DNA from 3 places in the Alteromonas sp. NFXS44 genome. Region 1 is predicted to be linked to each of the others. Evidence: predicted binding sites of a transcription regulator. Region 1 holds the regulator's gene; each other region holds the start of a gene.
The links. The regulator FNR, encoded in region 1, switches genes on or off when oxygen is low (the NO sensors DNR and NnrR bind a similar motif). The targets are predictions, from matches to a motif close to TTGATCTAGATCAA.

Region 1 (9,989 bases):
GGATTGTTTCGATAAATGCCCTGACCTGTTCAGGGCATTTTTGTTTCGAAGAACATCACGTAGGGGTCCGGTTTATCTTTTACATGGATCAACATTTTCCAGCGCATTTGTGGCTCAGAACAACTCCCCAGCATAAACCATCCGGACCAGCTCCCTTCTTTTATCCGTTCTGCCAGCACCGGCACCTTGCCCATATACATGTTTACCCCTTCAATCCAAACACTCTCAATTTGTTGAGAAAAGGGTAAAGAAAAGTTAACTGTTATCGATTCTTCTGCCTCCGGTATACTTTCAAATGAGGCAGAAACCTTATTTTGTTCATGGCCAATTTCACAGGTCAAATTGACAAATGTACACGGATTGCCTAAACCGTTATCTGTGTCAGTTGTTGTTACCTGTTGCTTTGAAAGATACACACCCAGCGCCAGGAGCAGAATGAGTGTGGGAATGATGAATTTTTGCGCTTTTTTTGTTGTTTTCATGTGAAAATTATACTGTAAATAGCGACGGTTTATTACTACCTTTGACGGAGATCAACCCCGACTAGTTTATGGTATCTTTTTGTAAATAAAAATCTTATTATCCGCGTACCAGCTGACCTGTCTATAATTACAACAGAATTAAAAAGGTCAAGCGTTAAGCCTGCAACTTGCGCAAAACCGGAATCCGGCAGTTGGAAACCCATTTACCATTGAAGTGGAATATCAATCAAATGAGTGAAATAAGCCAAGCACAACCTGATTACAACTATAAAGTAGTCAGGCAATTTACCATCATGACAATTGTCTGGGGTATTATCGGCATGGGGCTGGGAGTATTTATTGCTGCGCAATTGTTTGCTCCTGCACTTAACTTCGATACACCCTGGCTGACGTTTTCCCGATTAAGACCGTTACACACCAACGCAGTCATTTTCGCTTTCGGCGGATGTGCACTGTTTGCAACGTCTTATTATATTGTTCAGCGTACCAGTCAGGTACGTTTATTCAGCGACAAACTTGCTGCTTTTACCTTCTGGGGCTGGCAGGCCGTTATCGTTCTTGCTGTTGCAACTTTGCCCTTTGGCATTACCGCCAGTAAAGAGTACGCTGAACTTGAATGGCCTATCGATATCCTTATCGCGCTGGTCTGGATTGCGTACATCATAAACTTTTTCGGTACCATCATCATTCGGAAGGTATCGCATATTTATGTAGCAAACTGGTTCCTCGGCGCGTTTATGCTTACTGTAGCAGTGCTGCACATCGGTAACAGTATGGCGATTCCGGTTTCCTTCACGAAATCTTATTCACTGTATGCAGGTGCGGTGGATGCCATGATGCAGTGGTGGTATGGACACAATGCGGTTGGCTTTTTCCTGACAGCGGGTTTCCTTGGCATGATGTACTACTTCGTGCCTAAACAGGCGGGACGCCCGGTATACTCTTACCGCTTATCCATTATTCACTTCTGGGCTCTGATTTCGCTATACATCTGGGCCGGTCCTCACCACCTTCATTTTACAGCGCTGCCAGACTGGACGCAGTCCCTGGGTATGGTGATGTCGGTTATCCTCTTTGTTCCCTCCTGGGGCGGCATGATCAACGGGATCATGACATTGTCAGGTGCATGGCACAAACTGCGTACCGACCCGGTGTTACGTTTCCTGATTGTTTCATTGTCTTTCTACGGCATGTCGACCTTTGAAGGCCCGATGATGGCGATCAAAACAGTTAATGCATTGTCACACTACACCGACTGGACTATCGGTCACGTTCACTCAGGCGCACTGGGCTGGGTAGCCATGGTGTCCATCGGCTCTGTATATCACCTTATTCCTGTGTTGTTCGGACAACGTGCAATGTACTCCACCAAACTGGTGAACGTGCACTTCTGGCTGGCTACTATTGGTGTGGTGCTTTACATCGTTGCCATGTGGATGTCCGGTGTACTGCAAGGTCTCATGTGGCGTGCAGTGAACGCCGACGGAACGCTGACCTACAGCTTCGTTGAGTCACTGGAAGCCTCCAAACCCTTCTATGTGGTGCGCTTTATCGGTGGTGTGTTTGTGGTTGCCGGCATGCTGGTGATGGCCTACAACACCTGGAAAACTGTGCGTGCGCCCAAGGGCAGCATTGCAGCTGAACCCGCCGCACAGGCAGCATAAGGAGTCGTTGTTGTGAAGAATCCACATGAAATAATTGAGAAAAACATTGGCCTGATGACTGTGCTCATTTTGATTGCCATCAGCCTGGGAGCCCTGGTTCAAATTTTGCCGTTGATGTTCCAGCAGCAGGTACTTGAGCCGGTAAAAGGATTAAAACCTTACACAGCACTGCAACTGGAAGGCCGCGATATCTACATCCGTGAAGGATGTGTTGGCTGTCACAGCCAGATGATTCGTCCGTTCCGTGCTGAAACAGAACGTTACGGCCACTATTCAGTAGCCGGTGAGTCGGTATGGGAGCATCCCTTCCTGTGGGGTTCAAAACGTACCGGTCCTGACCTGGCGCGTGTTGGTGGCCGCTACAGTGACGAATGGCACCGTGTTCACCTGATTAATCCCCGCAATGTGGTACCGGAGTCTAATATGCCCGGTTTCCCGTGGCTGGCAGAGAATACGCTCAGCGGTGAAGATACCGCGAAGAAAATGGAAGTGTTCCGCGGCTTTGGTGTGCCTTACACCGATGATGATATCGCCGGTGCACAGGCGGCAGTAAAGGGTAAAACAGAAATGCAGGCCCTGATTGCTTACCTTCAATCCCTCGGCACATATCTGAACTGATATGGATCAGGGAATAGCGGGCAGCATTTTTACTGTCGTAGTGTTTGTTTGCTTCATTGGTGTGGTCTGGTGGGCGTTCAGCGGTCGCAATAAAAAGCGGTTCGATGAAGCGGCTAACCTGCCCTTTGCCGACGAAGTGAAAGAGAAATCTCAAAAGAATAAGCAGGAGTCTTGAACTCATGAGCACGTTTTGGACAATTTGGATATCAGTGATCACACTGGGTACCATTATCGGCTGCTTCATCCTGTTACGCTGGGCACTGGCTAATAAAACCGGTGTAGCAGAAGGTGAAGGCATGGGGCACGTCTTCGATGGTATCGAAGAAATTAACAACCAGTTACCCCGCTGGTGGACTATTTTATTTTACGTTTGTATCGTCTGGGGCTTTGTGTATCTCGCTTTGTTCCCGGGATTAGGTGCATGGCAGGGTTTCCTTGGCTGGAAAAGTTCCAACCAGAACATCCAGTCACTGGAAGAATCTGCTCAGGCCCGTGCTGATGCGAAAGAGAACGGATTACTGGTTAAGTACGACCGTGAGCTGGATCAGGCAGCGGAATTATATGACCCGATTTTCGAAAAATACGCGGCAGTACCGGTTGAAGAACTGGCCAATGATCCTGAAGCAGTAAAAGTAGGACAACGTTTGTTTTTACAAAACTGTTCCCAGTGTCACGGTTCAGATGCAAGAGGCGCCAATGTGGGCTTCCCTAACCTCACCGACGACGACTGGCTTTACGGAGGCAGCGGCGCAAAAATTGTTGAAACCCTTACACTGGGTCGTCAGGCCGCTATGCCTGCATGGATTGCTTCCATGGGTGAGCAAGGTATCAAAGAGACGGTTGCCTATGTACTCAGTTTGAGTGGCCGGGAACAGGAGCCTGAAATGACTGCGCTTATTGATGACGGAAAAGCCCGCTTTATGGTGTGTGCTGCCTGTCACGGCATGGACGGTAAAGGTAACCAGTTACTTGGTGCGCCGAATCTGACGGACAATATCTGGTTGTACGGTTCTTCTGAACAATCGGTCACTGAAACGCTGACTTACGGCCGTAATGGCGTGATGCCTTCATTCAAGAAAACCCTGGGTGATGACAAAATTCACGTTGTGGCCGCCTACGTGTACAGCCTGTCTAACTGACCCCGGTTAATTACACTGCTGTCATTCAAAAAGCCCTGTTTTCAGGGCTTTTTTGTGTGAAAATACAAACGGAACTTGATGGAAATCATCATAGTAAGTTTCATTTCCTGTAATCTTGCACCTTCAGTTGTGCGCAGATAAATAAGTGGTGATATGCAGACGCCTTGGTATAAACAATTCTGGCCCTGGTTCCTGATCACGGTACCTGTGCTGACAGTCATTATGAGTGGTTTTCTCATCCATTTTGCCACTTCCGGTGAAGACAGCCTGGTCATTGACGACTATTACAAAGAAGGAAAAGCCATCAATGTGCGTCTGGACAAAGTCGAACGGGCGAAAAAGCTGAATATCACCACCGATCTCACCATTGAAGAAAACCGCGTCGCGCTGAAGTTTCATTCCGGTATTCCCCAATCCGGTGCCGCATTGAAACTGACCTTTTTCCACGTAACCCTGGAATCACTGGATACCGAATTATTACTTACCCGCGATGCCGGTGGCGTGTACCGCGGCACAACGGATACCGTTTTGTCGGGTAAATGGCGCGTTTCACTCACACCGCTGGATGAAGAATGGAAAATCCAGAATACACTCCAATTACCGGCCTCCGGTATCATTAAGTTTAACCCGTGAGCGACGACTCTTCTTGTTACCACTGTGGCGAGCCTAATATACCCGGTAAGCCGTTTACTGCATTTGTGCTCGGGCAGGAACGCCATTTTTGCTGTCCGGGCTGTCAGGCCGTGGCTCAGGCCATCACCGGGAACGGACTGGAAGACTATTACCGCTTCCGCACTGAACCGGCCTCTAGAGGTGATGCAGCATTAAGCGAAACACTGGATAAACTGTCTGTCTATGACGAGCCTGCCTTACAGGAAGAGTTCGTCGTTGATAACGGTAATAACAAGCATATTGAGCTAACTCTTGAAGGCATAACCTGTGCGGCCTGCGGCTGGCTGATTGAAAAGCAATTGTCGCGGATCACCGGTGTCAGCCAGATTGCGGTGAATGTAGCACAGCGACGCGCAGTGGTTATATGGCAACCTGAGGCAGTATCGCTCAGCAGCATCATGGCTACGCTACGGCGTATTGGTTACCCGGCGCTGCCGTTTCAACCGGACCAGCATGAAGCTTCATACAAAGCGGAAGATAAGCGCTTTTTGAAAAAACTCGGCCTCGCAGGTCTGATGACCATGCAGGTAATGATGCTGGCGGCAGCCCTGTATTTTGATTTGTTCGATGCAATGGAAGCACAGACACGGTCTTATTTTCACTGGATAGCGCTGGTTCTGACCACACCGGTGGTGCTGTATTCCGGCAGTACGTTTTACGTTGGCGCACTTAAGGCTCTGTCAGCCCGGACCGTGAATATGGATGTACCGGTGAGTATTGCAGTGTTGGGCACCTGGCTGTCCGGTCTGTTTGCAACGGTTACCGGTCGCGGCGAAGTGTATTTTGAATCAGTTTGCATGTTTATTTTCCTGCTTTTACTGAGTCGTTTTCTGGAACACCGGAGCAGGCACCGCGCCGCGCAGATCTCAGCGAATATGTTGCAGTATATTCCGGTAACCGCTAATCAGGTGGCTGCGGATAACACCTTAACACAGGTACTGGCGAAATCGCTCAAAACCGGCGATGTTGTTGTGGTCAAAGCCGGAGAGACCATTCCCGTAGACGGTATCGTGACTGACGGTATCAGTGAAACCGATGAATCAATGCTTACCGGCGAGTTTAATCCGGTGAGCAAACAAATTGGCGATGCGGTGTTCGGGGGTACGGTAAACCGCACCGGCGTGATAACGATAACGGTAACCAGGGCGTTAAAATTTGCGCTGGTAAATCAGATCATCCGTCTGCAATCCACCGCTATGGCTGCAAAGCCCCGGGTCGCTCTTATGGCTGACCGTTTTTCCAGTTATTTTGTCGCCGTAGTACTGATTACGGCTGCATCCTCATGGGCTTACTGGCACTGGCAGGGTAATGATAATGCCTTTTGGATCAGCATCGCAGTACTGGTAGCAACCTGCCCCTGTGCGCTGGGGCTGGCTACGCCATCTGCCCTCACCTGCGCAATGGCAAACCTTAACCGGCATGGCATTTTATTGAAAAGAGCCGATGCACTGGAGCAAATCAACCACGTAGATACCCTGGTGCTGGATAAAACCGGAACACTGACCGAAGGAAAGTTTGCTCAGATAAACAGCTGGTTTGCTGAGCCGGCACGGGAAAATGAAATCCGTGCTTTGATGGGGGCAATAGAGTCCCGCTCAGAACATCCGGTTGCCGCTGCCTTTGTTTCTGATAACAATCAGGCATTAATTCTGAGCCAAGTTGACGTTGTGGCCGGAATGGGTATCAGCGCGCAATGCAATGGCCGCAGTTATAAAGCCGGTTCGGCTTCTTTCACCGGTGTTGATGCCGGCCTGTCGCCCTTTCCCGCTAACGTGTTTCTTACCGAAAACGGTGTGCCCGTTGCCGCCTTTCGTGTAGCAGATAAAATTAAAGCGGATGCCGCAGACAGCCTGAGCAAACTAGCGCAACTGGAGCGGATAATTCTGAGTGGCGATATTCAGCAAAATGTTGACGACATTGCAGCGAATTTACCCGTAGACAAAGCCACAGGCGGGAACAGCCCTGAAGATAAATTAAACGCCGTGACAGCCCTTCAGCGGCAGGGCCGTCATGTGATGATGCTGGGTGATGGTATTAACGACGCGCCGGTGATGACTGCCGCTGATGTTGGCATTGCCGTGGGTAATGCCACGGATATCGCAAAAAGTGCCGCGGATGTGATTTTATTAAATGATAAGCTGGCTGTACTCGGACACCTTACTTTTATGGCCAGAAGAGTAAAAGCGACAGTCAGGCAGAATATGGGATGGGCTATAGGCTACAATCTGGTTATCCTGCCGTTTGCAGTGTCCGGCATCCTGACGCCGTGGATGGCGGTGATTGGTATGAGCCTGAGTAGTATTCTGGTAGTAACAAATTCGACGAGACTGTTAAAGTAACGCTATGAGTATAATTTACGTCCTGATTCCCCTTGCTGTGATCATTGTGGCCATTGCCATCGGCGTATTTTTTTGGGCAGTAAAATCGAACCAGTTTGAAGACCTGGATCGCCAGGGCTACAGTATTCTTTTCGATGATGATTTATCTCCTGAAGAAAAAAAACTGGCTGAAGAACGAAAAAAACTCAATGAGTGATCTGTCGTTTTTTTCTGCCTTGCTGGTCGGGCTGGGCGGAGGCGTTCATTGTGTGGGAATGTGCGGCGGCGTATCGCTGGCACTGTCTGCCGCCACGCCGGCAGGCTCATCGCCTTTACCCTATGCGCTTAGCTACAACTTTGGTCGTATATTCAGCTACATACTTGCCGGCGCTGTTACCGGCGGTATCGGACAGATAGCAAAAGAAGCTGTACCGGTGACCGGCCCTGTACTCGCCGTCATCAGTGGCATTATGCTGATTGCTATGGCCTGTTATCTGGGTAACTGGTGGCGTGGCCTGACCGCTGTTGAAGCCCTCGGCAGTAAACTCTGGCAGAGAATTCAGCCGCTGTCGAAACGGTTTTTACCTTTCAGGTCTCCTATTAGCGCCTTTCCCTATGGTATGATTTGGGGATGGTTGCCCTGTGGACTGGTTTATTCCACCCTGACATGGGCACTGGCTTCAGGGACGGCAATATCCGGTGCTGTAATCATGGCCGGTTTTGGTTTAGGAACGCTACCGGCGTTGCTGGCTGTCCGGGCAGGTGCAGACTGGCTTTCCTCAGGTTTCAGACAACCCGTATTACGTCAAATCATTGCTTTGAGTTTGCTGTTGTACGCATTATTGCTGTTGTGGCAGGCTTTAAGTAATATACATTAGAATTATCGCAAACAGCGGAAAGTGAGCATGCAAAAACGTTCGGATTTTTCTATACACTGCCAGAATTGCAGTTTCAGCCATCTGTGTCTGCCCGTGGCCCTCAACAAAACTGAGATTGAGTCACTGGATGACATCATTGAACGCAAAAAGCCTTTGCATAAACACGACACCCTGGTAGAAGCTGGCGATAAATTTACCTCTCTGTACGCTGTGCGGGCAGGTTCATTTAAGTCTTTTGTCACCGATAGAGAAGGCGAAGAGCAAATTATCAGTTTCCACTTCCCGGGCGATATTATCGGTTTTGACGGTTTACGTGACGACACTCACCAGAGTTACACTCAGGCACTGGAAACGGCTATGGTGTGCGAGCTTCCCTATTCCACTCTTGAAAAAATGTCTGAGCAATTCCCGAAATTGCGCCATCAGATCATGCGTTTTATGAGTGCTGAAATTAAGCAGGATCACGAAATGATGATGCTGCTGAATAAACGGACGGCAGAAGAACGTCTGATTTATTTTATCGCCCATCTGTCCGGTCGGTTTGAAGAACGGGGTTTTTCTCACCGTCAGTTCAATCTGAGTATGACCCGCAACGAAATCGGTAATTATCTCGGTTTAACGGTAGAAACGATCAGCCGCTTGCTGACTCGCTTCCAGAAAGAAGGCATTATCAAAGTAGACGCGAAGCTCATTACTGTTCTGGATTTTGCGGCTATGGATAAAAAGCTGCACTCTATGGACATTCCTACTCTTTGCGTGGATTAAGATCCCGTTGAAATATTGATCTGAAACAAGGTCTCTCCTGCTGTAAGTCTTATACTAAAGATGAAGGCAGTATTTATTGTCTTCATCAATAAGGAGAGACGCCATGATCACCTGCAAACGTATTCTCGCCGTCGTTCAGGCCGACAACCCTGAACAACCTGCCCTTTCAAGAGCCATCGAAATTGCCCGTAAAACCGGTGCAGAAGTACACGCACTGCTTGTTGTATACGACTTTTCTTATGACATGACAACAATGCTCACCCGCAGTGAGCGTGAAGCCATGCGTGATGCGGTAACCAAAGACCGCATTGCCTGGGCAGAAAAAAATCTGACCCGCTACGATGATTATGATGTAAAGGTTGCTGTTGAGTGGAGTGATAAACGTTACGAAGCCATTACCCGCTACACCATTAACCGTCAGGTTGACCTGGTCGTTAAAGCTACCCGCAAACACGATGATTTTGCATCAGTGCTCTTTACACCAACAGACTGGCACTTACTGAGAAAATGTCCGGCTCCGGTTTTACTTGTCAAAGCCCATGCCTGGCCTGAAAACGGTAATATTGTTGCGGCAGTCAATGTGGGTACAGAAGACAAAGAACATGCACAACTGAATGACAAGTTGACCGGTATCGCAAAGGATTATGCAGAGTTACTGAGCGGTCAGGTACATCTGGTTAATGCCTATCCTTCTGCCCCACTGAATATCGCCATTGAGATCCCCGATTTCAATCCTGAGACGTATCATAATGCTGTGCGCAATCATCATGTTCAGGAAATGGAAAACCACAGCGCTAAATTTGGGATCGGCGTAGCAAATTGCCATGTTGTCGAGGGATTACCCGATATAGCCATCCCGAAAGTGACTGAACAGCTGGATGCAGAACTCGTCGTCATCGGTACCGTGGGACGTACAGGCATATCAGCCGCCTTTTTGGGCAATACAGCAGAGCATGTTATTGATAACCTGAATTGCGATGTCCTGGCGGTTAAACCTGACGGGTTTACATCTCCGGTTAAGTAAATGCGCGATAACGGAATGCTGCTTGTGTAGCAGCATTCCGTCTGCTTTTGTATAATGGTACTTTTATTTTTCCAGCCAGTTCTGAAGTGCCATGAATCAAGTAACATCTACGCCATCTGACAACGCCAGTCACAGTGCGCAAAGTAAACAAAAATACAACTTTAACAAGTTGCAGAAAAGACTGCGCAGACATGTTGGCAAAGCCATCGAAGACTTCAATATGATTGAAGACGGCGACAAGGTCATGGTGTGCTTATCCGGCGGAAAATTATAATAAATAAATATTTTGTAAACCAACATCCCCCTCTTAAGCTCTTTCTAAATCATCATTAGAAGAAACTCTGACGGTTTATCCTATTATCCTTTGAATGTTTTAGTAAAGCTTGGTAACTTTTGAGTTACCCATTAACAATTATATATATTCTGTAA
Region 2 (9,989 bases), on a different contig from region 1:
CGGACCAAACGGGTAACGAGAATCCAGCTCACTGAGTGCGGTAGACGCAGCACCGAAATTACCGTTCTGCATATTACGTTTGGCATTATCATACATTTGCTGGGAACCCATGTTCGCCAGCGCCGCGCGTTGTTCTGAATCGTCAGACGAGCTGCAGCCCGTTACGCTAATCATGACACCAACAACAAGGGGCATCACTAATCGAATTGATTTCATATCTGTTGTCTATTCCTGCTTAACCGACTGATACGTTTAACTGCATTTTCATTATAGCGACATTCTAGCGCACTCAAACACGCAAACTCCACATAAAAACCGGAAACTTTCCGTTTAACTAACGTAAAGATTGGTATAATGCGCTTTTTTGTAACAGCGAAAGAGTTATATGACCCAGCCTGTAAACACCGTCAAGCTTGAGGCAAACACCGGGCCACACCATTTTGGTCAGAGGTTAGATCAGGTTTTGGCTGATTTGTTCCCTGAATATTCCCGTTCAAAGTTAAAAAATTGGATTCTGGAAGGGAATGTCACTGTGGATGGCGATGTTTTGACCACTCCCCGGCAAAAAATGCTGGGTGATGAATATGTACAGGTCACGGCTGAAATGGAAGTGCAGACCGCCAGCCTGCCACAGAAAATCGACCTGAACATTGTCTACGAAGATGATTCGATTTTAATTCTTAATAAGCCTGCTGATCTGGTGGTTCACCCAGGGGCAGGTAATCAGGACGGCACATTGTTGAATGCGTTGCTGGCCCATGTACCGGGTATTGAAGTGGTGCCACGGGCTGGTATTGTGCATCGTCTGGATAAAGATACTACGGGTTTGATGGTAGTGGCGAAAACCGTTCCGGCGCAAACCCATCTGGTCAATCAACTTCAGGACCGGGTGATGAGCAGGGAGTATGAAGCGCTGGCATACGGCACTATGGTCGCCGGTGGTATCGTCGATGCGCCTATCGGCCGTCATGCAACTAAGCGTACACTCATGGCCGTTCGTGAAACCGGTAAGCCGGCAGTTACTCACTATCGGGTTATCGAAAAATTCCGTGCACATACGCACTTGCGCCTGAAACTGGAAACTGGCCGTACACACCAGATCCGCGTGCACATGGCACACCTCAAGCACCCGCTGGTGGGTGATACTGCCTATGGCGGCAGAACCCGTTTGCCAAAAGGCGCTACAGAGGCGTGTGTTGAAGCGTTACGTGCTTTTCCCCGCCAGGCCTTGCATGCTGCGCAATTGTCTCTGTTCCACCCTGAAACCGATGAATGGATGACCTGGCAGGCGCCGCTACCTGATGACATGGTGCAACTGATCGCCACTGTGCGTGAAGACACCAAAATCAAAGGTATGGATGACGTATAAGTGATATCCCTGATCCAGCCGGCATGGCCGGTACCGGACAATGTATTTGCTTATACCAGTTGCCGCGACGGGGGACTAAGCAGCGGGGACTACGCCGGTTTAAACACCGGTGCCCACGTGGGTGATGATCCGCAATTAGTGGCCGGTAACCGTGCGTTATTGCCCGGCCATACCTTCATTGTCTGGCTGGATCAGGTACATGGTGAACACTGCGTTACCTTCGATGCAGATGTGACCGGCCCTTTGCCGGCGTCGCCATTGCAGGCCGATGCTTGTATCAGCCGGACCCCGGCACGCACCTGTGCCATTATGACAGCTGACTGCGTGCCGGTTCTTCTGTGTAATTTTGCCGGCACAGAAGTGGCTGCAGTACACGCAGGCTGGCAGGGACTGGAAAAGGAGATTATCAGACACACCGTCAGCGCGATGAAATCAACTGCGGATAATATAATAGCCTGGATCGGGCCGGCTATCAGTCAACCCTGCTATGAAGTTCCCCGTTCTCTGGCCGGCCGCTTTGCCCGTTACCCTGAAGCAATTGAGAACATTGGCGGCAGCGATAAATGTCTGCTTGATTTACCGCTGATAGCACTTATGCAATTAAACGATGCCGGCATAAAAAACGTGACGCAATCGGGTCTCTGTACCTATTCCGATCCCCACCAATTTTATTCACACCGGCGGGCAACGCATGAAGGCAGGGAGCAAACCGGCCGCATCGTGTCTGTCATAGGTTTGCGTTAAGCCTTTTCAATCAGTCACCCGGTATCATGTGTTTTGTGAGCCGGGCAGATTCCAACATTGATGTTAATCAACAAATTAACCTTGTCTTGAGTTATTTTTTAATCAGATAACTTGAATCACAGCAGATTAATACCCATAAAATTAGCAACGTTATTGCAGGGGATTTTTCATGCGATTAGATAGATTTACCAGTAAATTTCAATTAGCGATTTCCGACGCACAGTCTCTGGCACTGGGTCGGGATCATCAGTTTATTGAGCCCGTGCACCTGATGACAGCCATGCTGAATCAACAGGGCGGCTCTGTACGTCCGTTACTCGATCAAGCCCACGTAAATGTGAATGCATTACGCTCTTCTCTGGCTGAAGCGATCGAGCGGCTTCCACGGGTTGATGGCATCGGTGGCGATGTACAGTTAAGCAAGGACAGCGGCATTTTGCTGAACCTTTGCGACAAGATTGCCCAGCAGCGCAAAGATGAATACATCACATCTGAAATTTTTGTGCTGGCAGCGCTTCAGGACAAAGGCAAATTAGGTGATTTGCTGAAAAGTCTGAATGTGACAAAGGATCAAATCGAAACGGCCATTGATAAAATGCGTGGCGGTCAGAAAGTGACAGATCCTAACGCTGAAGATGTGCGTCAGGCGCTGGAAAAATACACCACTGATCTGACCGAACGGGCAGAACAGGGCAAGCTGGACCCGGTGATAGGCCGTGATGATGAAATCCGCCGCACCGTGCAGGTATTGCAACGCCGGACCAAGAATAACCCTGTGTTAATTGGTGAACCCGGTGTAGGTAAAACCGCCATTGTTGAAGGACTTGCCCAGCGTATTATTAATGGTGAAGTACCGGAAGGGCTGAAGGATAAGCGGGTACTGTCGCTCGACATGGGCGCGTTAGTGGCCGGTGCGAAGTACCGTGGTGAATTTGAAGAACGGCTGAAAGCGGTACTCAATGAACTGGCCAAAGAAGAAGGTCGTGTCATTCTGTTTATTGACGAGCTCCATACCATGGTCGGCGCCGGTAAAGGCGACGGCGCGATGGATGCCGGTAATATGCTTAAGCCAGCTCTCGCTCGCGGTGAACTGCATTGTGTGGGCGCAACCACGCTGGACGAATACCGTCAGTATATCGAGAAGGACGCCGCTCTTGAACGTCGCTTCCAGAAAGTGCTGGTGGATGAGCCGAGTGTGGAAGATACCATCGCCATTTTACGTGGTTTGAAAGAACGTTACGAGCTTCACCACTCGGTGGATATTACCGACCCGGCCATTGTCGCGGCGGCTACATTGTCACACCGTTATATTAGTGACCGTCAGTTGCCTGATAAAGCTATCGATCTTATTGATGAAGCGGCTTCCAGCATTCGTCTGCAAATTGATTCCAAGCCTGAAGATATGGACAGGCTTGAGCGCCGCATCATCCAGTTAAAACTGGAAGAGCAGGCACTGGCAAAAGAAACAGACGATGCCAGCCACAAGCGCCTGGAAATGATCGAGCTGGAGCGTGAACAGGCTGAAAACAAATTGTCCGGTCTGGATAAAATCTGGCGCGAAGAAAAGGATGCGATGCAGGGCACGCAAACCATCAAGTCTGAACTGGAGCAGGCGAAACTCGATTTGGAAATCGCCCGCCGGGCGTCAGATCTGAATCGTATGTCAGAGCTGCAGTACGGTCGTATTCCTGAGCTGGAAATGAAGCTGGAAAAAGCGGCGGAGAACGAAACAAAAGAAACCTTCTTATTGAAAAACAAGGTTTCCGACGCTGAAATTGCAGATGTGCTGTCCCGCTGGACAGGCATTCCCGTATCCAAAATGCTTGAGGGTGAACGGGAAAAACTACTTAGAATGGAAGACGTACTCCACAAGCGGGTAGTGGGGCAGGCGGAAGCGGTAAATGCTGTGTCCAACGCTATCAGACGCTCACGGGCTGGCCTGGCAGATCCAAACCGTCCCATTGGTTCGTTCCTGTTTTTGGGGCCTACCGGTGTAGGGAAAACCGAACTGTCGAAGGCACTGGCCGGTTTCCTGTTTGACACGGAAGATGCACTGGTACGTATCGACATGTCTGAGTTCATGGAGAAGCATTCGGTATCCCGTTTGGTAGGGGCACCTCCGGGCTACGTTGGCTATGAAGAAGGGGGTTATCTTACTGAAGCTGTGCGGCGTAAACCGTATTCCGTGATCCTGCTGGATGAAGTCGAAAAGGCCCATCCTGATGTGTTTAATATTTTGTTGCAGGTGTTAGACGATGGTCGTCTGACAGACGGGCAGGGGCGTACGGTAGACTTCAAAAATACCGTTGTGATCATGACATCGAACCTGGGTTCTGACGTGATTCAGGATACTCACGATGACAGTCAGTATGACGAAATGAAGCAACGTGTGATGGGCGTGGTCGGGCAGCACTTCAGGCCCGAGTTTATTAACCGTGTGGATGATCTGGTGGTATTCCATCCGCTGGGTAAAGAGCAAATTAAATCCATTGCTAAAATACAGCTGGCATCATTACGTCAGCGTTTATCTGAAAAAGGTTACAAAATGGAGTTGTCCGGTGCGGCCATGGATAAGCTGGCTGACGCAGGTTTTGATCCGGTGTTCGGTGCCCGTCCACTGAAGCGGGCTATTCAGACACAAATCGAAAACCCGCTGGCACAGCAGCTGTTATCCGGTGTGTTGTTGCCTGAATCAACAATTCGTATTGATGTGAAGGACGATCACCTTATCGTGATGTAAGCCATTCCGTCTCTGGTTTGGAAATAAGATGTCCGGACAAAATGAAAGACCCCTCTGCCTTGCAGAGGGGTCTTCTTTATTCATCAATGATCTGAGTTCATCAGTGTCACTGAGGACTTTTGGTGTTTGCGTCTCCAGAATGCCAGTGAGCCACCCATCAGGAACAGCGCCAGAGTACCGGGTTCAGGTACATCGGTTTGTGGCATTTCTTTTTTAGAAAAACCGATAGAAGCCAGTTTAAAGGCATCGTCGTACAAGGTTCCGCCAATATCTCCGAACACGAGGTTATACGCTCCAATCAGCCAGTATTGGGAATAGGTTGTATCCATATCCACCATCGCCAGATTGGTGTCTTCGCAATTGAGCACGTCATACGAACCCACTGCCAGCGCCTCTCCGGCTATATCTGCCCAGGTGTTTGCACCGGACGTCAGCATGGAGGTGTCGTTTAAAGCTGCTACCGACACCTGCGTATCACCGCTGTTCCAGAGCCAGCTGAATGTTGCTCCGGTTACATTAACCTCTTCATCAAAGGAGATAAGATAAAAGTCGTAATCGGTTTCAATTATGTGATAACCGCTGGCATACCAGTCCAGATTAATATTGTCAGCGGCATGTTGGGGGACACCATATTCGCCACTGCGGGTGTCACTGGTAAACGGCGTGTTAGTCACATCTTTATTGATGATACCGTAACCCTCGCCATAATTAATCAGGCTGGCTGTTTCTACAATGTCATCGCTCAGGTAGTGCTTGCCGTTGGACTGGCTGTAGGTGTAATCGTAATTACGGGAAGAAAAGCCCCGGCCTCCCGTATCCGAATACGCTGTTGTACTGATTGTCACGCCATCGACAACGGCGCTGCTGATACCATCGTTGGCAATCATGTAACGCAAATCTTCAGCAAAGTAGTCACTGGCTGAGCAGCCGGTGTGACTATCGCCACACTTACTGCTCCAACTGGTAGCCTGTGCAGGTACGATAAATATCCCTGACGCAACCAGTGTTGTGACACTCATAATTTTATTAAACTTCATAAATAAAACCTTACGTGGGGACAATGAATCACTGTCTTCACTTTGAGTATAATTAACCGTTTATCTTCCTGCTTTTACACTCGGAGGGTTGCGGCAGAAATCTCTTACGTGACGCCTGGAGGCACCCGTATGCTGAACGGAATACAGGCTTGTATTGTAGTTTGGGCGGGCCCTTTATGAAGTATGTGTCTTTATACAAAGGGGACAGGATGAATACTGAGCGCGGGTGTGCTGTGCAGGATAAAAGTACAAAAAAGCCGCACGGAAAACGGGTTAAGTGCGGCCTGATTGTTTCAGACTTAGATACGGTGTGTCATATACCGTTAAGTAGTCTGACTGCCACCGTCTTGCCGTTGTATTCCACTTCGGAGTTGGCAGCCAGTTCAAGGTGTTCCTGCGCTTCAGCTTCGCGACCCATCTTCACCAGCGTGTACCCGAGGTGGAAGCGGAGTTTCGGGTTAGTCGCCTGACGACTGAACGCCCTTCTCAACATTTCCAGGCTTTCAGCATATTTTCCTTCGTTCGCCAGTACCCAGCCATAAGTATCCAGTATTTCCGGATCGCTGGCATTCAACTGAAATGCCTCTTTAATCCACTGACTGGCCTGAATGGTATTTGTCTGAGCTGACATTTCTGCCAGACGGTTCAGTACTTTCGGTTTGTTCAGTACATTGGGTAATTTAGCCAGCTCGATATATACAGGTATCGACTTCTCAAATTCCCCGGCATTATAGAAATACTGTGCAAGTAAATTAGCCGGTAACAGGTATTCAGGCTGTTCTTTCATTAATTTTCTGGCAATCGATACAAAACCGTCAGGGTTGTTGCCCCGCTCAGCCATTTTATAAGCCGCCAGAAGAGGTTGAGCATAAACAGGTGCGATAGTCAGTGAGCGGCCATATGCTTGTGCGGCTTTATCAAAACTGTTGCGACTTTCTGCCAGCAGGCCGGCCACATACCAGAAGTCTGCGTTATTCTGGTTTTTCTCGATACGTGAAGCAATAGTGTTCGCCGCGTCAGATACTTTACCCATTGCGATCTGCAGTTTAGCCGTATGAAGGGCAAGATCATTATCGTAAGGAGAGATTTCTCTGGCAGTTGTGAATGCAGCCAGTGCTTCATCAGGACGCCCAAGCTTGATCAGAATATTGCCGTAACGCTCCAGATATTTTGAACTAGTCTGGATAACGTCCCTGGCAAGCACAATGGCCTGTTCGGCTTCGTCAGCTCTGTCCATACCGATCAGAATGTCGGCTTTCTGCAGCAAGTATGCAGGATTGTCAAAGTCCTCTTTAAGGAGTTTGTCTAACTGATAAAGTGCACCACTCATATCGCCTTTAGCTGCGGCAACCTGAACCAGTTTTACCCGCGCTTCCTGATTGTTAGGATGCAAGGTAAGCACATCTTTGTATATCAGTACCGCATTATCAATATCTTTAAGTCTTAGCAGGTTTTGTGCTTTCAACAGTTGCGAAGGAACATGACGGGGAACTTGTGCCAGTAACGCATCGAGGAGTTCCAGCGATGCAGGCAGGTTACCCGTCTTAGCATCCAGAGCTGCAAGGTTGAATCTGGCTGAAAAACTGCTCTCATTGATACTCAGAGCTTTATCCAGCAAGTTACGGGCTTTGGCAAATTCTTCCTGTTGTATAAATAAAGTAGCTTTTAGATTATAAACATCGGCTTTGTCCGGAAAAATGTCAATGAGCGCATCTACCGCATTATGAGCGTCATCGTACATGCCGAATCGCATTTTCATAGATGCGTAGGTAAACAGGAAAGTCGGATTAAGTTGCTGAGCAGGATAATTTTTATCAAGCAGTGCCAGCGCCTGTTCTTCCATTCCCCGCACTGTCATCAGCTTAATTTTAAATAGTTGCAATTGCAGGGTATTTGGAAATTCTTCTTCCAATGCGCGAACAAGACTGTCTGCCCGGAAGCTTTTGTTCTGATCTATCAGCAAATCACCCAGCAAAAGGGCTGCGTTTAAATCCTGCATCAACAATGACTGTTTTTTCTCCAGCAGTGTTAACGCCAGTTTAGGGCGCTGAGTAGAAATATATGCTTTGGCCAGTAATTTTATTGCCTGCAAGTCATCAGGCACCTTACCCAGGTAACGTTCGAAATCGCCAACCGCTTTTTCGATGTTGCCATTAAAATAGGCAGTAAGGCCGCTGATATAAATAAGTAGCGGTTGGGATTCAACTACGTCCGGCGACAACTCGGAGAGTGTATTACTCAGTTTCTGAATTTCAGTACTGTTTGATGTGACCGTCTGTTCCTGTGTCATCAACCAGTTGTTAAGCAGAATAGCCAGTGGATCGTCCGGAGTACGGGACATGATTTCATCCACATATGCACGGGCGCTTTCAAAGTCATCTCTGGCAATGTAGATATTAACCAGATTACGCAGAGCAATGGGATCGTCTGAATTTATTTCAAGTGCACGTTTAAAGTCTTTGATAGCGGTATCAACGTCGCCCTGACGGTAGCTGAGCTGACCTGTCAGGCGCCACAGAATGGCGCTGTTATCATCAATTTCGCGGGATTGTGCGAGAAAGTCTTCAGCGGTTTCTGTATCACCGGCCCGCATTGCAATTGCTGCAAGTCCGTTCAGCGCGTTGTCCTTATTGTAGGGCATGGCAAGCATGTCCTGATAAGCTTGTTCGGCACAGACGTCATCGTCAAGTTTGGTACAGGCTGTTGCCCGGATCTGTAACCAGCTTGATTTTTGTTTTGAGCCCAGTCGCTTGTATTCCTGGAAATCAAGAATGTCGCGGAAGCGGTTCATAAACAACCAGGCTGTTCCCAGCGGTTCTGCAACCAGATTCAGGTCAGCGCCCATGTCGATGGCTTCCTGAAATTCCAGTTCAGCGGCACGCACATAACCGTTTTGCAGAAGCAGGCGACCCATTAATATCTTTGCAGTCAGGTTATCAGGATCTTTTTGCAGACTATTTTTAAGGTGAACAAACGATTCTTCATATCGTTTTGCATTGTAGGCTTCCAGTGCCTGTTCATAATCTTCAAAGGTTGTAGCATGGGCTGATCCAATTAGGCTCAGTCCGGCCAGACCGAAAAGCGCGCTGCGCACGCGTGAAGCTAACATCCGTTGATTTTTCATAATTCACCTGAATTTGCCGAACAAAAAAGGTGGCATTAAGCCACCTTCTACGGGTAATGCCTGTTAAGGCTTAATCATTATGATTAAGCACTACGTCTTCTGCGCCACATTGCCAGGGCACCGCCCATGAACAACATTGCGAATGTACCGGGTTCTGTTACCTGCGTTGTTGGTGGCTCTTCACCAGGCTTTTTATTAAAGCCTACGCTGGCTAACTTGAAACCGTCATCGTACATACTATGCCCGATATTGCCGAAGACTGTGTTATACGCTCCGATAATCCAGTATTGAGAATAAACATTATCCAAACCGCTGATTTCTGCTAAATCAGTATCGTCACAGTTAAGGACATCAAATGAGCCTACTGCCAGCGCATCACCTGCTATGTCGCCCCATGTATTCACACCTGAAGTAAGCATAGATGTATCGCTCAATGCTGCAACAGAGATCTGCGTATCTGTTTCTTTCCACAACCAACTGAAAGTCGCACCCGTTACATTTACTTCTTCGTCAAAAGAAATAAGCACATAGTCGAAGTCAGTATCATTCATAATGTAGGTATTGTATTTACTACCTGCGAAATACGCATTACCTTCATTATCTGCTGAGTGTTCAGGTGAGCTACCGTCTTCGTCCAGGTTGATAACACCGTAACCTGAACCGTAATCAGCCATTTGTGCAGCTTCTACCTGGTCATCTCCATACATGGCATAATCTTTACCGTTGTAATTATATTTGCCTTGATAGTTATGACCTGTTGTATCAGAGTAAGCTGAAGCATTGATAGTTACACCATCAACTACTGCATTGCTGATACCATCACTGGCCAGACTGTACATTAAGTCATCTGCGAAATAGTCAGCTGCATTACAGCCATCACCTGTGTTGCCACCAGTACCACAACCACTGTGCCAACCACCAGAATAGTTAGTTGCCATAGCAGGTGCAGTAATAGCGCTTGCAAGGACGAGTGTC
Region 3 (9,989 bases), on a different contig from region 1:
ACTGAGAAATAAGCAGTTCATCGCCAATGGCAGATGCTGATATCCCCAATACGAGAGGAAGCAGGATTGGTGCTTTCATTATTAGTGCTCCTGCTTGTAATTAGAAACTATCCCAAAGTGCAGTTGCAGAGTATAAAGAAATTACTACAAAGAAATGACAATTTTTTGGCCAGCAGCGGTACTTTTTTGACCATATGGTCTGTACTCCCTGACAGCAAAGGGATGCAGGTATATCAGAGAAAATTGATGTACAAGGAAGGGGTTGTGCCCCGGGGATTCAGGGCACTGAAGAAAGTGGTGAGATAACAGGTTAGTTTTGTACCAGCGCGCTGGCCATCTCTTCGTTAAACCATTCTTTTATCATGGCTTTTTCGTAACCCAGGTGCGTATTTTGGGTGAAGGTACGGGGGTTATCTAAAAATCCCATATCCTTTAAGTCGACATCTGCACTCTTCACTACTTTGCCCGCTTCGTTAGTGAGGGTGTAGCTGAATTTAATACGCGGAATGTCCACCCGTTTCACAATGCGAACATCGGTGCCGGTAGCGTTGCCAAAGACAAAGCTGCTTGGCCACACCTGGCCGGCAAGATCCAGATTTGTCACCGTGATCGCCAGCTTGTCTTTTTCAGGCAGCTTCTCTGCCAGTTTGGCGAAGTATTCGTCCAGCGCTTTAAATGTGCGTTCACGGAATTTCACCCGGCTTTCATTAGCAGGACGTACATCAGTGTACTTCTCCGGCTTTTCCCAGGTAATTTCTGTGGTGGCAGACCATGCCTGTACAGACAGCAGTAAACTGCCGGCGGTCAAGGAAACCAGTGCAGTTTTAATCAATGTGTTCATGCTTTGCATCTCCCCGATAATTTCGGCCGCGTTGCCCGCGGGCGGCGAAAACATTCTCCGGTTATCCGGTGCCTGCTTTGAGTGGATTTACCACGCCTCTTTTGCGAATTCCCGCACGGACAATAAGCAGACACTTTGTTAGAGCAGTGATTAAGCAGATTGTTCCGCTAAATCACCATTATTAAAGCATGAAAAGATGAATGGAAGCTGAACCGCGTTCAGTAGTCCATCGCCAGCAGGCCGGTGGTCTCTATTGAGTAGCAAAACTGCGCCAGTTGCGCACCGTGGATATAAGGATTGATGTTGTCTGTACCGCAGAATTTCTTATGGAATATTTGCACATTGTGGCGGCTCGCCATAATGCCGTCCACGTATTCCTGCTGGAAGGGACGAAACTGGTCCCGTTGTGCTGCACTGATTGTGTGAAGCTCAGCCAGTTCATTTCTGTCCTGCCAGGTAGCCACATAGGCATACCACTGGCCGACCACATCCTGTGCGTCTTTAAACATGTACTGGACGAAGGGTAAACGAAGCACAAAGACCAGTACTACAATCTCTGAAACTACCACAAAACTACGCCACATCTGCTTTACTTTTTCCTGTTGTTTTCTGACTACCCCGGCCCGTTCCCCGCCCGGTAATAAATCATTGGAGACAATTAGCCCTGTAGATAATTTAACCGCTTAACGTCAAGTGCAACAGATTTGTTTTCATACTTATTTATGAGGTTTTATAAGCCTGAGTAGTATGCACAGAAGGGGTTTATTTGATCTATATTAAGTGTGGCAGACATACACTTGTTATACTGCCCGCAGTACACTACACACCTGTGCCAGTTAAGGTTGCCTAATGAGCGAACAAATTCAGGTTAAACAAGTATCCACGGTAAAAGTACACCAGCCCGCCGGCGGCGTAAGTCATAAACGCCAGTCGGCACGCAGTCAGATTTATGTGCGCGCGGTGAAGGGCCCCATCGAAACGTTCCGCCGCCTGTTCGGTTTTATCTTCCTGGGTTTATTCGCCGTGATCCCCTGGATCCGCTATGACGGCCATCAGGCCATTCTTCTCGATATCATGGAGCAGCGGTTTACCATCTTCGGCCTGACGTTATGGCCTCAGGACCTTACCCTGCTCGCTTACATATTTATCGTCGGTGCTTTCGCCCTGTTTTTTGTTACCACATTTGCAGGCCGTGTGTGGTGTGGTTTTATGTGCCCGCAAACTACCTGGGTCTACATGTATATCTGGTGCGAGGAGAAAATTGAAGGCCCCCGAAATAAGCGTATCAAGCTGGATGAAAGGGCCATGGACTTCGACAAGTTCTGGCGCAAAACACTTAAGCACAGCGCCTGGATTGCCATTGCCCTGCTGACCTCACTGACGTTTGTGGGATACTTCACGCCAATCGGACAGTTGTTTATCGATTTTTTCACCTTCAATGCCGGCTTCTGGTCAGTATTTTCCATTCTGTTTTTTACCTTCTGCACCTACGGTAATGCCGGATGGATGCGTGAAATCATGTGCACCCACATGTGTCCGTATGCCCGTTTCCAGTCTGCCATGTTTGATAAAGACACCTTCACCGTGTCATACAATTATAACCGTGGTGAAAAACGCGGGCCCCGCCCCCGTAAGCTCAGTCATGAAGATCTGGCGACAAAACAGTTGGGAGACTGCATCGACTGTAACTTGTGTGTGCAGGTTTGCCCCACCGGTATCGATATCCGTAACGGTCTGCAATACGAATGCATTAACTGCGGCGCCTGCGTGGATGCCTGTAACGGCGTTATGGAAAAAATGAATTATCCAAAGGGGCTTATCAGCTTTACCTCTGAGGAAAGGCTGACCGGCGGAACCACCCATATCGTCAGACCCAAACTGATAGGCTACCTGATCGTCCTGCTGCTGATGGTCGGGTTACTTATTGCCGACATTGCCACCCGCACGCCGCTGGAAGTGGATTTAATCCGCGACCGTAATTCTCTGTACAGGGAAAACGGTAAAGGCAACGTGGAAAACGTCTACACCATTAAGATTCTGAATAAATCTCAGGACACCCACACCTATACCATTCAGGTCGAAGGCCTGCCCGATTACAACATTTTGGGTGACACAACCGTGACTGTGGGTGGCGGAGAAGTCTTCAGTATGCCAATATCTCTGGAAACCTCTCCGAAGAACCTCAGCGAGGCGGTAACGGAAATATCATTCCGTGTCCGTACTCAGGATGCTGAGGGCAATGTTGTGGAAGTCAATGAACCAACAAAATTCCTCTACCGGTGAAACACCTCAGGGTGATTTCGCCTTTTCTGGGCTCAGCCCGGATACTGTTTTAGACGCGCTGGAAACCTGTGGCATTTATCCTGAGTCCGGTTTACTGGCGCTGAACAGTTACGAAAACCGCGTATATCAGTTTAAAGCCGAAGACGGTCAGCGCCTGGTGGTCAAATTTTACCGTCCCGGTCGCTGGACAGATGAGCAGATCCTCGAAGAACACGCCTTTGCTCTGGAGCTGGCCGGTGCCGATATTCCTCTGGTAGCACCGCTTGCCATCGATGGCAAAACTATGCAGCAGGCTTGCGGATTCCGCTTTGCGGTATTTCCATCGGTAGGCGGCAGACAGTTTGAAGTCGACAACCTTGACCAGATTGAATGGATGGGCCGCTTCATTGGCCGAATTCACCGTGTGGCTCAGGCTAAACCCTTTGTTCACCGGCCTGAGCTGAATACTCAGAGCTTTCTGGATGCACCAAGAGATGTACTCACCCGCAGCCGCTTGCTGCCGTCACATCTGGAAACCGCTTTTTTCGCTATTCTCGATCCGCTGATCAAAGAAGCCCGCCAGCGCTACCATAATTCAACCCTTATCCGCTTACATGGCGATTGTCACCCCGGCAATATTTTGTGGCGCGACGGCCCCATGTTTGTCGACCTGGACGACTGCCGCAGCGGGCCGGCCATTCAGGATTTGTGGATGATGCTTTGCGGTGACAGGCAGCAGCAGATGTTGCAGCTCGATGTGCTGGTCGAAGCCTATGAAGAATTTCATTCATTCGATAACAGCCAGCTGACCCTGTTAGAACCCCTGCGTGCGATGCGTATGGTGCACTATATGGCATGGCTGTCACAGCGCTGGGAAGATCCCGCTTTCCCCCGTGCATTCCCCTGGTTTGCCGAAGACAAATACTGGGAAGGACAAATTCTGGCACTGAAGGAACAGCTGGCAGCCCTGCATGAACCGCCGCTAAAACTGGGTTACTAGCCCTGAGATGTGAGCGACTTGTCGCGTACGCTACCCGGACGGGAATTGCTGTGGTACTCTTTTTTTGTATTTTGGTTTTACGGATTGTTAAACAATGAAAAAAATAGGTTTATTTCTGCTGGCGGCACTGATGATCCCGTTGCAGGCCTGTGCAGATGACGTTAAATGGAAAGAAGGTACGCACTATAAAGTACTGGATGAGCCGGCGACAGCCAAACCGGAAGTGTATGAGTTCCATTCATTCTGGTGTGGTCACTGCTACCGCTTCGAGCCGGTTGTAGCTGAAATTAAGAAAGATCTGCCTGCCGGCACCAGGTTCACAAAAATTCACGTGAACTTTATGCCCGGCGCCTCAGAAGAAGCACAGAACGATGCTACCCGTGCCATGATGATTGGCCGTGCAATGAAAGAAGAAGACAAGCTGAACGGCGCAATCTTCAAGTATATTCATGAGCAACGTGCACCGGTAACAAATCTGGCTGATCTGAAAAACCTGTTCGTTGTTAACGATGTTGATCCGGCCGAGTTCGATAAGCTGGCTGCCAGCTTCGGCGTAAACAACATGGTGAAGAAGAACATCAAGTTGCAGGATCAATACCGCGCCTACGTTCGTGGTACGCCATCATTCATCGTGAATGGCCGTTATCAGGCAACGTTCACCCAGGGCATGACCATGGATGACGTGAAAGACCTGATCGTGTGGTTGTCTACACAGTAAGCTTTTTATAAATCACTTAAAACGCGCCGCACGGCGCGTTTTTTCTTTGCTACACAGGAACGCTTTTTATGACAGATATTCAGGCTCAGGCCGCTTTTATCCGTGAGCTCGATAATCTCAAAGCTGTAAAACGTCAGGTCCGTCTGCCCTGCGATGGTGACCGACAGGAGAACAGTGCCGAACACAGCTGGCACGTGGCGTTAATGGCATCGGTGCTGGCACCCTATGCAGAACAAAACGTGAATATTCACCGTGTCATACAGATGATTCTTATCCACGACCTGGTTGAAATCGACGCCGGCGATATGTTCGCTTTTGCTGGAGCGGCCGATCATGCTGAGCAGGAAGAAAAAGAATTTGCCGCCGCAGAGCGCATCTTCGGATTACTTCCCCGGGGCCAGGGGGAAACCTTGCTGGCGTTGTGGCACGAGTTTGAAGCTGCAGAAACACCCGACGCTAAATTTGCCAAAGCCATGGACAGAGTATTACCGGTGTTTCAGAACATGGCAGCAGAAGGCGGAAGCTGGGTGCGTCACGGGGTAGCGAAAGAGAAAATTCTTGCCCGCAACGCCCACTTGCAGCAAGCCGCCCCGGGCTTATGGCGCTATGTAAACGAACAACTTGATTTGGCCGTTGAGAAGGGATGGCTGAAAAGCGGTGACAAGGCTTAGCCTGTTTGAGCTGAGGGATGTCTGCAAATCGCTCTCACACGATGAGACAAGCACTGTACTTTTCTCTTTACCTTTTTGTCTTCAGGTAAAAGCTCCAGTTTTATTTGGAACAACAAGAGGGTCGTTTTATGATGGAAGTATAGTTACTCGTATGCTGTGCTGGATCCTTGTTAAATTTCTCTGCTGTAATTAAATGTTGTCTGCTGCTTCCACTGTGGTTATTACTCTGGAGGCTGTCCGTATTTCTGGAGTATGCACCCCACGCGAGTCTCTGGTTTCCTCCTGCAGGACTTACCTTTGCAGCTTTCTTACTCATGGGAAGCAGATCTGCAACGCTTGCTGTATGGCTTGCCTGCATGCTCTCTACATTCTGGGAAAACAGCTTATTTAATACGGCCAGGGATACCGCTGAACTGTTAGCTTCCGGCAGTATCTTCGCCACCCTGCACACGTTCCTGTATGGTGGAGGCGCGTTACTGCTTAAGCGCCAGATGGCGCTTTCAGCGTCTTTTAACTTAGTCACTCTTGTGACCAGATTTTTGCTGATTGCCGCTGTCAGCAGTCTGATTCTGGCGGCAAGCGGTTTGGCTCTGATTTATTCTTACGATGGCGTCGACAGCCTGATTGCCTGGTGGATTGGGGATATGACGGGTGTTGTGGTTATGACCCCGATCTTTGCCGGTATTGTCACCCGTTTATTTCCACGTTACTCATTCATGCCGGAAATTAATTTTTATGATCGCCCGAAAGCCCTTTCGACGTTTATCTGGAAACTGGTACTGACAGGTTTGCTATTAAGCATAATTTTAATCACGGCAGAATGGCTTAACTCAGAGGAGATAGCATGCTTCATTTTTTTTCTCGCTATTCCTGTCACCTGGATTGTATTTACTGAGACGCCATTCAGAGCCAGTATCAGCCTGGCTGCAGTGAGTGTTTTGACTGCGGCAATAGTGGCGGTTATTGGTGTAGACACGCAGGCCTATATTTACCAGTTCGGCATTAATGTCATCGCCTGTAGTGCTTACTTTACTATGTGCGTCCCTGCACTGGCAGCGGACAACCGGGCACTGTTTGAAAAAGTACATATAGATTATCTGACGCAGGCCTTAAACCGTGAACACTTCACAGCTCTGGCTGAACAGCAGCTCAAATACGCGGCACGTTACGACAAGCCGGTCAGCCTGATTGTGTTTGATGTGGACAAGTTCAAAGTGATTAACGACACCTACGGGCACTCTGTGGGTGACAGTGTACTCAGAGAAATTGCTATTTGTGTGCGTAAAAAATTACGCAAAAGTGATGTGTTCGGGCGGTTTGGCGGAGACGAGTTTGTTTTACTTTTACCCCGGACAAATGTACACAGGGCCAGACAGGTTGCCGCTACGTTAAGAGAAAATATCTCACAACTTTCGTTTGCTGGTTTTGAGTTTACTGCCACTTGTAGTTTCGGTGTCGCTGAAGCAACTAAAGGCGCTCCATTTGGGCAGGCATTTGATGAGGCTGACAGAGCACTTTACGATGCAAAAAAAGCCGGCCGGAATCGCATCATATAAGGTTCCGCCGCATTCACCACTTTACGTAATTTTTCATTTTCGTTCAGACAAACCTACTCACTGCTTTTTCTGTCCAGCACCTGCTGCCAGTCATCAGGGTTATTCACATTCATCAATTCGTCTGCAAATTGTGGCAGGGCTACTGCTTCGCAGCCGAAACAATTGAGTAATCTGCGCAAGGATAATGAAGGCTGTTCTTTAACGCATTGTTTGAGGTTATTCATGCCCTGCTGCGAGTAGCAGATCACCAGTGGCATGATAGCATCACTGGTATATACGCTGGTCTCACGCTGGCGGCTCTCCTGCAGAATTGCTTTCAGGCACGCGGCAGTACAAAGGGGCATGTCTACCGGCATAACCAGTAATCTGGCACCATCCTGAATACGGGCCTGGCCGAGCATACTGAAAAGGGCCATAGCCGGCCCTTTATCTTCGTATAAATCGGTAAAATCGCAGTCTGTTTTGCCAAGGGTGTAAACCATCTCACAAACACCTGACATTGTTTGCCGGGTAGTATCCAGCAGCGTCAAACCATTCAGTGTCAGGCGGGATTTATCCCGCCCCATTCTGGATGACTTGCCGCCGCAGAGTACTAACCCTGCGGTTTCATGACTTAGAATTTCGCGCCGATCCAAACCCATACTTTGTCAGTGTCCACTTTAATATCACCGGCAGAATACGTACCGTATTTCAGACCCAGTGTGAAATGCTCAGCTACAGTTGTGACGTATTGTACATTGATTTCACTACCGAGATCACTGACCCCTTCAGTGGCTTCATTTGCATCAAACGCGTGGTAAGCTGCCAGCCATTTACCACCTGCCAGACCGCCACTGACGGTAAAGGCCAGGTCTTCAAGACCCTGTGCCGGCGTAGCAAGGAATTGATCCGTCCAGCCGTTAAACTTATGCAGGGTCGCCAGCGGTGTAGAAAAGCCGTACATGCCGTTGTCTGAACCCAGCACTTCATAAGTCACTTTAGCCGTGATACCGGAAACCACTGCCCCACCTTCTAACATATAATAATCGGCATCATAGCTGGCCGCCGGGGTATCGCTGGTTTGCGTGGCATATTCAGCATTATAAATCCACTTCACGGAATCCGTAGAGGTGCTGCCGGCATAGCTGATGCCGTAGGTATCGAGTCCGTTATCAATACCGTTATCCACTTCCAGTAAGTAAGCATACGCCGTGAACTTACCGATATCGCTGCTGTAAGACAGGTTTAGCAGGTGATCTTTACTGTCCAGGTCTGCCGCTTCAGCGAAAATACGGTTACGTTGGGTAACATACCCGTAAAATGCAGACATATTACCGGACGTGTACTTTGCGGTTACCCCGTCGAAGGTTTGCCAGTCCTGACGCCAGCCCACGTGGCCGACAAAGCGGTGACCGTCCAGTGCAATAATCTGACGACCACCTTTGATGGTCAGGCCTTCATTTTTATATTGTACAAATCCTTGGTGCAGCTCGGTGGTTTCAGGGTCTGCGATAACGGAATATTCACCCGCCTGGTAACCGGCCGGTGGCACTGAGTAATCGCCCTGCCCTAAAGCAATACGCACATCTTCCATTTCAGCAGTGAAAGAAAAGCCTTTGTAGCTGCCGGATGTAATTCCCACCATCGTACGTAACGTCAGGGCATCAGCGTCAGCCAGCGCGTTATCCTGTTGCACACCCTCATACCGCAAATTAAACGCTGCCGTGGCAGTGGTTTCTTTCATTGCGTCATACCAGTCGGCTGCCATAGCCGGGGAAAAGACACCTGTGAGCGCAACAGCAAGCAGTGTGCGCGGGTACATTGCAGTTAGTTTCATCGTGTGTTCCTCTGATTTTGAGACAGAGATAGCCCGCCCGTGCCTTGCAGCTGAGCTATCCTATTGTTTTTGTTAAATAGTGTGCTTTAGTCAGGCAGCATCAGACTTTTTTGCTGATGTAGCCTTAGTGTTTTTTGAATCTTTTTGACGGCTGTTTACCGGCTCAACTTTTTTCTGTTTTTCGTACAGGAAGGTGAGTACTTCATGGCGGTAATGGTTATATTCCGGGTTATCTGCCAGCACCAGACGATCCCGTGGTCTTGGCAGATTAATATCCAGAATTTCACCCACTGTTGCTGCCGGACCGTTGGTCATCATGACGATGCGGTCAGACAACAAAACGGCTTCATCCACGTCATGGGTAATCATGATGACGGTGTTACCAAGATCAGCATGAATGTCCATCAGTGAATCCTGCAAATGGGCACGGGTCAGTGCATCAAGGGCACCGAAGGGTTCGTCCATGAGCAGTACTTTGGGCTCCATAGCCAGTGCGCGGGCAATACCAACACGCTGTTTCATCCCGCCGGAAATTTCCGAAGGCAGCTTGTCGATCGCATGGGTCATATGCACCAGCTCAAGGTTGTGCATAACCCAGTCTTTGATTTCGGCTTTAGACTTACCACGCAGAGTTTGCTTAACAGCAAGCTCTACGTTTTTGTAAACGGTCAGCCAGGGCAGCAAAGAATGGTTCTGGAATACTACCGCCCGCTCCGGACCGGGCTCTTTCACTTCAGCGTTGTCCAGAATGACACCGCCGGAAGTTGCCTGATGTAAACCGGCAACGATGTTCAGTACGGTGGACTTACCACACCCTGAATGCCCGATTAATGATACGAATTCGCCTTTGCTGATTTTCAGGTTTACGTCCCGTAAAGCAGTGAACGGGCCTTTCGGGGTAGGAAAATCGATACCTACCTGCGTCAGTTCAAGATGTTTTGCAGTCATATCTGTTTCTCCTGATTAGCGTAATACGCTGTTTTTGTCCCAGCTCACCATGCGCTGAAACATCAGCATGATGCGGTCCAGTACGAAACCGATGGCACCGATAGTCAGTACAGCAACCATAATTCGGGCCAGTGATTCTGAGCTGCCGTTCTGGAACTCGTCCCAAACGAATTTACC

Region 2: a site for FNR is predicted at 2,171-2,184, ahead of clpB (ATP-dependent chaperone ClpB). Genes of this name have one in related genera too.
Region 3: a site for FNR is predicted at 1,608-1,621, ahead of ccoG (cytochrome c oxidase accessory protein CcoG). Genes of this name have one in related genera too.

What each region holds. Positions count from the first base shown of each region.
Region 1 covers NZ_JAGDEA010000007.1:87,429-97,417, forward strand. Annotated here, with positions in the region: gene J3369_RS10600 (hypothetical protein) at 30-482, opposite strand; gene ccoN (cytochrome-c oxidase, cbb3-type subunit I) at 713-2,146, shown strand; gene ccoO (cytochrome-c oxidase, cbb3-type subunit II) at 2,159-2,764, shown strand; gene J3369_RS10615 (cbb3-type cytochrome oxidase subunit 3) at 2,766-2,939, shown strand; gene ccoP (cytochrome-c oxidase, cbb3-type subunit III) at 2,944-3,903, shown strand; gene J3369_RS10625 (FixH family protein) at 4,057-4,536, shown strand; gene J3369_RS10630 (heavy metal translocating P-type ATPase) at 4,533-6,914, shown strand; gene ccoS (cbb3-type cytochrome oxidase assembly protein CcoS) at 6,919-7,110, shown strand; gene J3369_RS10640 (sulfite exporter TauE/SafE family protein) at 7,103-7,771, shown strand; gene fnr (fumarate/nitrate reduction transcriptional regulator Fnr) at 7,793-8,536, shown strand; gene uspE (universal stress protein UspE) at 8,640-9,560, shown strand; partial or broken gene J3369_RS10655 (tRNA 2-thiocytidine(32) synthetase TtcA) at 9,652-9,828, shown strand.
Region 2 covers NZ_JAGDEA010000011.1:1,638-11,626, reverse strand. Annotated here, with positions in the region: gene J3369_RS13770 (outer membrane protein assembly factor BamD) at 1-216, opposite strand, end outside; gene rluD (23S rRNA pseudouridine(1911/1915/1917) synthase RluD) at 386-1,369, shown strand; gene pgeF (peptidoglycan editing factor PgeF) at 1,370-2,113, shown strand; gene clpB (ATP-dependent chaperone ClpB) at 2,283-4,853, shown strand; gene xdp1 (exosortase-dependent surface protein XDP1) at 4,937-5,890, opposite strand; gene J3369_RS13745 (tetratricopeptide repeat protein) at 6,204-9,014, opposite strand; gene xdp1 (exosortase-dependent surface protein XDP1) at 9,098-9,989, opposite strand, start outside.
Region 3 covers NZ_JAGDEA010000002.1:210,626-220,614, reverse strand. Annotated here, with positions in the region: gene J3369_RS04170 (ExeM/NucH family extracellular endonuclease) at 1-79, opposite strand, end outside; gene J3369_RS04165 (DUF3016 domain-containing protein) at 311-841, opposite strand; gene J3369_RS04160 (hypothetical protein) at 1,060-1,425, opposite strand; gene ccoG (cytochrome c oxidase accessory protein CcoG) at 1,691-3,124, shown strand; gene J3369_RS04150 (serine/threonine protein kinase) at 3,096-4,103, shown strand; gene J3369_RS04145 (thiol:disulfide interchange protein DsbA/DsbL) at 4,198-4,821, shown strand; gene J3369_RS04140 (HD domain-containing protein) at 4,890-5,492, shown strand; gene J3369_RS04135 (sensor domain-containing diguanylate cyclase) at 5,660-7,048, shown strand; gene mobA (molybdenum cofactor guanylyltransferase) at 7,102-7,689, opposite strand; gene J3369_RS04125 (alginate export family protein) at 7,662-8,864, opposite strand; gene J3369_RS04120 (ABC transporter ATP-binding protein) at 8,955-9,812, opposite strand; gene J3369_RS04115 (ABC transporter permease) at 9,828-9,989, opposite strand, start outside.